2 regions of the Stenotrophomonas sp. YJH_SMC_12-1 genome follow, and region 2 is predicted to be linked to the other one. Evidence: predicted binding sites of a transcription regulator. Region 2 holds the regulator's gene; the other holds the start of a gene.
The links. The regulator sigma-54, encoded in region 2, starts transcription at its own class of promoters, with help from an activator protein. The targets are predictions, from matches to a motif close to TGGCACGNGCNTTGC.
Positions count from the first base shown of each region.

Region 1: a site for sigma-54 is predicted at 2,515-2,529, ahead of glnA (type I glutamate--ammonia ligase). Genes of this name have one in related genera too.

Region 1 covers NZ_JCAFUD010000007.1:158,730-163,140, reverse strand. The annotation lists gene AC5P8Y_RS14335 (YbhB/YbcL family Raf kinase inhibitor-like protein) at 1-5, shown strand, start outside; gene AC5P8Y_RS14330 (META domain-containing protein) at 42-509, opposite strand; gene AC5P8Y_RS14325 (META and DUF4377 domain-containing protein) at 652-1,479, opposite strand; gene AC5P8Y_RS14320 (undecaprenyl-diphosphate phosphatase) at 1,553-2,347, opposite strand; gene glnA (type I glutamate--ammonia ligase) at 2,571-3,980, shown strand; gene AC5P8Y_RS14310 (P-II family nitrogen regulator) at 4,304-4,411, shown strand, end outside.
Region 2 covers NZ_JCAFUD010000002.1:198,539-202,949, reverse strand. The annotation lists gene lptA (lipopolysaccharide transport periplasmic protein LptA) at 1-243, shown strand, start outside; gene lptB (LPS export ABC transporter ATP-binding protein) at 243-962, shown strand; gene AC5P8Y_RS04450 (RNA polymerase factor sigma-54) at 1,002-2,423, shown strand; gene hpf (ribosome hibernation-promoting factor, HPF/YfiA family) at 2,482-2,799, shown strand; gene AC5P8Y_RS04440 (PTS sugar transporter subunit IIA) at 2,821-3,273, shown strand; gene hprK (HPr(Ser) kinase/phosphatase) at 3,270-4,220, shown strand; gene rapZ (RNase adapter RapZ) at 4,248-4,411, shown strand, end outside.

The sequences.
Region 1 (4,411 bases), on a different contig from region 2:
GCTGAGCAGCACACAGGGAAGATGCCGGCCAGCGGCCGGCCCTACCTTCCATCCGCTTGCAGCGCCGCCGGTTCGAACACTGCGGTGTCGCCTCTCGCGTTGCGCAGCACCAGCGCGCCGCGGTCGTCAAGCGCAAGCGTCGGTGCCGAGCCTTCGCCGTGCATCAGCTTTCCGGCGAGCTTCTGCTGCGTGGGCAGTCTCTGATCGATGCATAGCGCTGTGGTCTGCACGCCGTTGCGCAGGATCAGCAGATTGCCCTGCAGCCGGTACTCGTTGCTGACGTGGTTGCACAGGTTCAACTCGCTCATGAAACCGGACTGGAAGCGCAGTGTGTAGGGCGCGCGACCGCGGACGAACAACGCGTCGATGCGCTTTCCTTGCGCGTTGGTGGCACGCACCAGTTGCCACAGGTGCGCTTCAAGCTGATAGGTGCTGGGCGTGCTGGCAGCGGCCACATTCGCGGACATGACGAGCAGCGCAGCAATGATGAGGACGGGGACGTGCTTCATGCCGATCTCCCGATGCATCCGGGTAGTGCCGGCCGCTGGCCGGCAGCATCCGTGTGTTGGCAGTGCCGCGCAGGGCAGCCGGCCAGCGGCCGGCCCTACCGACCATGAAGAAGGGCGGCCTCGCGGCCGCCCTTCCATCGTTTTATTTCTTCTCGATGGCCGACTCGACCACCATGTCCAGCACGTACGCCTGCGACGGCGCATCGGCCGGCGGGTTCTTCACCTCGTAGCGCTTCACGCGCACCACGTTGCGCACGCCGTCTTCGTGGGTGTAACCCTCGATGTTGCCGTAGAAGTTCTCGAACTTGCCCGGCTCGCCCTGCTTCAGGCCCTTGTCGTCGAACTTCACTTCGCGCACCTGCAGGCACTGGTAGTCCGGGATCAGCGGGTGCGAGCACTTCTCGGTCTTCGCAGCCACTTCCAGGAACACGGTTTCGCCGGCGCCGCCGTAGCGGGTTTCAGCGGTCGGTTCCGGGTTGAACACCAGCACGTCGCCCTTGGCGGTGGTCAGGGTCAGCTTGCCATCGGCATCCTGCTCGGCCTTCAGCTCGCCCTGCAGGCGGCTCGACACGGCCTCGTCCAGCGCCATCAGCGCCTTGTCGGTGCAGGCCATCATGGTCGAGGCCATCGCACTGACCGTCAGCTTGCCGTCGGCCAGGGTGTAGCCGCCACCCATGTGGTTGCAGGCGTTGCTGACCGACAGGCGGCCATCAGCGAAGTCCAGGGTGACCGGCTTGTCTTCGCGGGCGAACAGCGCGTCGATGCGCTTGCCGTCGGCGCCGGTGGCCTGCTGCAGCAGCCAGTGCTGGCTCTGCAGGCGCTGCGCATCCAGGTGCGCCAGCGTCTGCTGGTCTGCTGCCTTGGCCGCGGCCGGGGCCACGTCGTCGCCGCCTGTGCCGGCCGGTGCCGGGGTCTGGCTGCAGGCGGCCATCAGGGCCAGCGGGAGGAGCAGGGTGAGCTTGCGGTTCATGGTGATTCTCCTTGGGGAACCGTGGGGGAAACGGGGTAGGGCCGGCAACGGGGTTGCCGTGCCCCGGTGCTGTTCAGCTGCCGGACGGCAGCCACAGCAGCAGCGCCGCGCCCAGCGCGATGCGGTAGATGGCGAAGGCGGTGAACCTGTGCGACTTGATGTAGCCCATCAGCCACTTCACTACGACGAAGCCGGTGACGGCCGCGGCAAGGAAGGCCACGCCCACGTCGGTCCAGTTCTCGCTGCCCAGCTGCCCAGCCTTGGCCATTTCCAGGAAGGTGTAGGCGCTGGCGGCGAACATGGTGGGAATGCCGACCAGGAACACGAACTCGGCGGCGGCCGCGCGGCGGCTCAGGCCCAGCAGCATGGCCAGGAAGATGGCCGAGGCCGAGCGCGAGGTGCCGGGGAACACGCCGGCCACGACCTGCGCCAGGCCGACGCCGATCGCCACCGTCCAGGTCACCTGGTCGCGGTCGGGCAGGCGCGCGGTGTAGGCCTCCACCAGCAGCATCCAGACGCCACCGATGATCAGCGCCCAGGCCACCGGGCTGACCGTTTCCGGCAGCGACCAGCCGGCCTTGCGTACCACCAGGCCGACCACCGCGGTGACCAGGAACGCCGCGCCCAGCTTGAACACGTACTCGCGGTTCCCGCGCTGGTTGAAGCCGGTGGCCAGCTGCAGCAGGCGCTGGCGGAACACCAGTACCACGGCCACGATGGCGCCGGCCTGGATGACGATGTTGAAGAAGTCCGAACGGGCACCCAGCCAGTGCTGGGCGATGAGCAGGTGGCCGGTGCTGGAGATCGGCAGGAACTCGGTCAAGCCTTCGAGGATGCCCAGCAGCAGGGCGGAGAGCAGGTCGGACATGGACGGTGCGTGCACGCGCGGCGGAAGGAAGAAGGGCGAGAGGATAGACGATCCGCGCTGCACCAAACGGGTGCGTCTGGTGGTCGGTGCACTCGTTTGGTGCGCCGCGTTCTGCACCCGCACGGGGCGGCCTTCATGAAATCAATGACTTGCGGCATCTGAAAAGTTGGCACGGTCGTTGCTCTACCTCAGCAGGCATTCATCCCCATCCGAGGTCGTACCGATGTCCGTGGAAAACGTTGAGAAGCTGATCAAGGACAACCAGATCGAATTCGTCGATCTGCGCTTTGTCGACATGCGTGGTGTCGAGCAGCACGTGACCTTCCCGGTCAGCATCGTCGAACCGTCGCTGTTCGAAGAAGGCAAGATGTTCGATGGCAGCTCGATCGCCGGCTGGAAGGGCATCAACGAGTCGGACATGGTGCTGCTGCCGGATACCGCCAGCGCCTACGTCGACCCGTTCTACGCCGATCCGACCATCGTGATCAGCTGCGACATCCTCGACCCGGCCACCATGCAGCCGTATGGCCGTTGCCCGCGCGGCATCGCCAAGCGCGCCGAGGCCTACCTGAAGTCCTCCGGCATTGCCGAAACCGCGTTCTTCGGCCCGGAGCCGGAATTCTTCATCTTCGACTCGGTCCGTTTCGCCAATGAAATGGGCAACACTTTCTTCAAGGTCGATTCCGAAGAAGCCGCCTGGAACAGCGGCGCCAAGTACGACGGCGCCAACAGCGGTTACCGTCCGGGCGTGAAGGGCGGCTATTTCCCGGTTCCGCCGACCGACACCCTGCACGACCTGCGCGCCGAGATGTGCAAGACCCTGGAACAGGTCGGCATCGAAGTGGAAGTGCAGCACCACGAAGTGGCCACCGCCGGCCAGTGCGAGATCGGCACCAAGTTCAGCACCCTGGTGCAGAAGGCCGACGAACTGCTGCGCATGAAGTACGTGATCAAGAACGTCGCGCACCGCAACGGCAAGACCGTCACCTTCATGCCCAAGCCGATCGTCGGCGACAACGGCAGCGGCATGCACGTGCACCAGTCGCTGTCCAAGGGCGGCACCAACCTGTTCTCCGGCGACGGCTACGGCGGCCTGAGCCAGCTGGCGCTGTGGTACATCGGCGGCATCTTCAAGCACGCCAAGGCCATCAATGCCTTCGCCAACTCGGGCACCAACAGCTACAAGCGCCTGGTGCCGGGCTTCGAAGCGCCGGTGATGCTGGCCTATTCGGCCCGCAACCGTTCGGCCTCGTGCCGCATTCCGTGGGTCTCCAACCCGAAGGCGCGCCGTATCGAAATGCGCTTCCCGGACCCGATCCAGTCCGGCTACCTCACCTTCACTGCGCTGATGATGGCCGGCCTGGACGGCATCAAGAACCAGATCGACCCGGGCGCACCGAGCGACAAGGACCTGTACGACCTGCCGCCGGAAGAAGAGAAGCTGATCCCGCAGGTCTGCTCCTCGCTGGACCAGGCGCTGGAAGCGCTGGACAAGGACCGCGAGTTCCTGAAGGCCGGTGGCGTGATGAGCGATGACTTCATCGACGGCTACATCGCGCTGAAGATGCAGGAAGTGACCAAGTTCCGCGCGGCCACCCACCCGCTGGAATACCAGCTGTACTACGCCAGCTGACCGGATGCGATGGCGGTGGGTTTCCCCCTCCCACCCGCCGCCATCGCTTCCGTTTTCGCGGCTGGGGAGCCGCGGTCAGGTCGGGGTCGGATCCCGTTCGTTTACGAATGGGCTCTGACCCCTGATCCAGGGGCAAGAGAGAGACCGGATACGCGACCAGGGCCGCCCTCCCTCCCGCGTCGGTCGTGCAAGGAGAGAGGCACGGCCGTCCCGGCCCTGTACGTGTCCGGTGCAACAGCCACGGTCATCATCCTGATGACCCGTGGTTGCCTGATGCCAACGCGCGCTGGCGCGCTGGCCCCATCCACCATCGGGACATGCGCATGAAACTGATCTCCGCCATCATCCGGCCGTTCAAGCTCGACGAGGTCCGCGAGGCCTTGTCCGACGCAGGCGTGTCGGGCATTACCGTGACCGAAGTGAAAGGCTTC
Region 2 (4,411 bases):
CGCATCGACTACGACATCAAGACCGAGATCATCACCCTGACCGGCAACTACAAGGTCACCAGCGCGCGCGGCACCAATGCCGGCCAGCGCATGGTCTACAACACCCGCACCGGCGAGATGAACTCCGGTGGTGACGGCAGCCGCGTGCGTACCGTCATCCCGCCGAAGAACAAGACCCCGGCCGCGCCTGCGGCACAGCCCAAGGCCACCACGCCGGCACAGCCGGCCGGGAGCAGGAAGTAATGCTCGTCGCCAAGGGCCTGCGCAAAAAGTACAAGCAGCGCGAAGTGGTCAAGGACTTCGGGCTGACCCTCGATGCGGGTGAAGTGGTCGGCCTGCTCGGCCCCAACGGTGCCGGCAAGACCACCTGTTTCTACATGATCGTCGGTCTGGTGGCCGCCGATGCCGGCAGCATCGTGCTCGACGGCAAGGACATCACCGGCGACCCGATGTACACCCGCGCCAAGCAGGGGGTGGGCTACCTGCCGCAGGAACCGTCGGTGTTTCGCAAGCTTACCGTGGCCGACAACATCCGCCTGGTGCTGGAACTGCGCGAGGACCTGGACTCGGCCGGCCGCGAGCGCGAATTGAACGGCCTGCTCGACGAACTGCAGCTGGGCCATGTCGCCGACCAGCTCGGCGCCAGCCTGTCCGGTGGCGAACGCCGCCGCTGCGAGATCGCCCGCGCACTGGCCGCACAACCGCGCCTGATCCTGCTCGACGAACCGTTCGCCGGTGTCGACCCGATTTCGGTCGGCGAGATCCAGCGCATCGTCACCCACCTCAAGCAGCGTGGTATCGGCGTGCTGATCACCGACCACAACGTGCGCGAGACCTTGGGTATCTGCGACCGCGCGTATATCCTCGCCGAGGGCAGCGTGCTGGCCCAGGGTTCGCCGGAGGCGATCCTGGACAACGCCGATGTACGCCGCGTCTACCTCGGGGATTCCTTCAAGCTGTGAAGCAGTCGCCGGGGCCCTTTCCTTCCTTTCGGCACAGGCATGAAGACTCGGCTGCAGACATCGTTGGGACAGCAACTGGTGCTCACGCCCCAGTTGCAGCAGGCGATCAAGCTGCTGCAGATGTCGGCCACCGAACTGGAGCTGGAGATCGCGCAGGCAGTGGAAAGCAACCCACTGCTGGACTGGGCCGACAGCAACGACAGCAGCGCCGCCAATGAAGGCAGCGATGGCAACGACAACGAAGCGCCTGCAGAGCGCAGCGATGAGGGCGACGACTGGGCGCCGACCGAACTGGACTGGACGACGACCGGCAGCGGTGGCAGCTTCGATGATGACGACGACAATGGCAGCGCTGCCGAGCGCGTAGCCGAAACCGAAACACTGGCCGACCATCTGCTGTGGCAGCTGCATCTGTCGCATCTGTCCTCGCGTGATCGCAGCATCGGTGCCGCACTGATCGATGCACTGGACGACGACGGTTACCTGCGCGAACCGCTGGCCACCATCGCTGAAACCCTGTTGCCGGCGATCCACGCCGACGATGACGAGATCCTCGCCGTGCTGCATCGCATCCAGCGCTTCGATCCGGTGGGTGTGGCCGCACGCACGCTGGGCGAATGCCTGCTGCTGCAGCTGGATGTGCTGGCCGGCGACACGCCCGGCCTGCTTCTGGCGCGACAGATTGCCGCAGGACCCTTGGAACGTTTGCCGCGCAGCGGCGTCGCCGGGCTCGCCCATGAGTTGAAGCTGCCGCTGGACGAGGTCGAGACTGCCGTGGCGCTGCTGCGCTCGCTGGACCCGCGCCCGGGCACGCAGATCGCGCCGCTGTCGCAGGACACCTACGTGGTGCCGGATGTGGTGGTGTGGCGGCAGAACGGCGTATGGCGCGCAGCGCTGGCCGCGCATGCCGGGCCGAAGGTGGTGATCCACCGCGGCTACGAACAGCTGATCCGACGTTGTGGCGACGCCGATGCCGGCTACCTGCGTGCCCAGCTGCAGGAAGCGCGCTGGCTGCTGAAAGGGCTGCAGCAGCGTGGTGACACCCTGCTGCGCGTCGTGCGCAGCCTTATCCTGCAGCAGGCCGGCTTCCTCGAATTCGGCGAGCAGGCGCTGCGTCCACTGACCCTGCGCGAGATCGCCGCCGAGCTCGGCCTGCACGAATCCACGGTCTCGCGCGCGATCGCCCGCAAGCACGTGCGTACCCCGCGAGGCACCCTGCCGCTGCGCGCCTTCTTCGCCTCGGGCATCGATACCGAGAGCGGTGGCGAGGCGTCCAGCACCGCCATCCAGGCGATGATCCGGCGCCTGATCGACGACGAGAACCCGCGCAAGCCGCTTTCTGACGCCAAGCTGGCTGACCTGCTCAAATCGTCGGGAATTCCAGTAGCGCGACGCACCGTGGCGAAGTATCGTGAAGCCATGAACATTTCCGCCTCGCACGAAAGGGTCAGAATCGCTTGACGCGCCGCCGCGCCCGGCGGAGAGGTTCATTGGCACATCCGAACACAGGAGAAACCCGATGCGCATCGAAACGTTTGGCAAAGATGTCGAAGTCACCCCGGCCCTGCAGTCCTATGTTGAGGAGAAGCTGGCCCGGATCGGAAAGCACTTCGACCAGCACTGCGAAGCGCGGGTGACCCTCAAGCTGCAGAAGACCGAACACCACGTCGACGCCAGCCTCAACATTCCCGGCCAGACCCTGCACGCCGAGGCCAATGCCCAGACCATGTATGCCGCGATCGACCTGCTTGCGGACAAGCTTGACCGTCTGGTGATCAAGCACAAGGAGAAAAAACAGCAGCACGCACCGCTGCCGGTGGGCGACAATGGTGGCTGATCGCCACCGTTCCCCGCAGACATGCCCCTGACTGACCTCCTGGCGGCCGTGCAGACCCAGCTCTGCACGGCCACCGACCGTGACAGCGTCCTGCAGGCCGCCGCCGGGTTGCTGGCCTGCCGCCAGGCCAACGCCGAACAGATCTATCTGAACCTGTGCCAGCGCGAAGCGCTGGGCAGCACCGCCATCGGCCACGGCATCGCCATTCCCCACGGCCGCGCGCCAACCCTGGACCGCCCCCGCGGCGCTCTGCTGCGGTTGGCCACCCCGGTCGATTTCGGTGGCGAGGAGCCGGTGGACCTGGTGTTCGCGATGGCCGTCCCCGCCCACTACACCCACCAGCACCTGATGCTGCTGTCCGAGCTGGCCGAGCTGTTCTCGGCGCCGGACATCCGCCAGGCCCTGCGCGAAGCGGGCGATGCCCGGGCGCTGCGCAAGGCGCTGGACATGACCCCACCTGCGAGTGCCGCATGAATACCAGCATCACCGCCCGTGAACTGTTCGAACAGCAGCGCGAGCGGCTGGGACTGCGCTGGGCTGCCGGCAAGTCCGGCGAGAAGCGCGAGCTGGAGGCCGGCAACACGGTCTCGCGGCGCCCCTCGCTGGCCGGCTACCTCAATGCCATCTATCCCAACAAGGTGCAGATCCTGGGCACCGAGGAACTGTCCTGGCTGGATGCGCTGGAACCGCGCCAGCGTTGGGAGACCATCGAAAAGATCATGCAGTCGCACCCGCTGGCGCTGGTGCTGACCCGCAACCAGGCCTGCCCGGAAGACCTGCGCGCTGCCGCGGACGAATCCGGCACGCCATTGTGGCTGTCGCCCAAGCGCGGCCACGAACTGCTCAACCACCTGTCCTACCACCTGGCGCGGACGCTGGCGCCGCGGGTGATCCTGCATGGCGTGTTCATGGAGATCTATTCCATCGGCGTGCTGATCACCGGCGAAGCGGGATCCGGCAAGAGCGAACTGGCGCTGGAACTGCTCAGCCGTGGCCATCGCCTGGTGGCCGACGATGCCCCCGAATTCACCCAGATCGCACCCGATGTACTCGATGGCACCTGCCCGGAGCTGCTGCAGGACCTGCTGGAAGTGCGCGGCCTGGGCGTGTTGAACGTGCGCGAGATGTTCGGCGACACGGCTGTAAAGAAGAACAAGTACCTTCGGCTGATCGTCCACCTGACCAAGCCGATGACCGAACCCACCCCGCATGGCTACGAGCGCCTGACCGGCGATTCGGGCACCCGCCATGTGCTGGACCTGGACGTACCGCTGATCACCCTGCCGGTGATGCCCGGCCGCAACCTGGCCGTGCTGACCGAGGCGGCCACCCGCCTGCACATCCTGCGCACCAAGGGCATCGACCCGGCAGCCATGTTCATCGCCCGCCACAGCAACCTGCTGGAACGGCGAACACCCTGATTTCCCTGCCCTTCGAAGAGCCTGTCCATGAGCACCGTCACCCCCTCCGCCCCGACCCTGATCATCGTCAGCGGCCTGTCCGGCTCGGGTAAATCCGTCGCCCTGAAGACCTTCGAGGACCAGGATTACTACTGCTCGGACAACCTGCCGATCAATCTGCTGCCCGACTTCGTGCGCAGCCTGTTGACCAA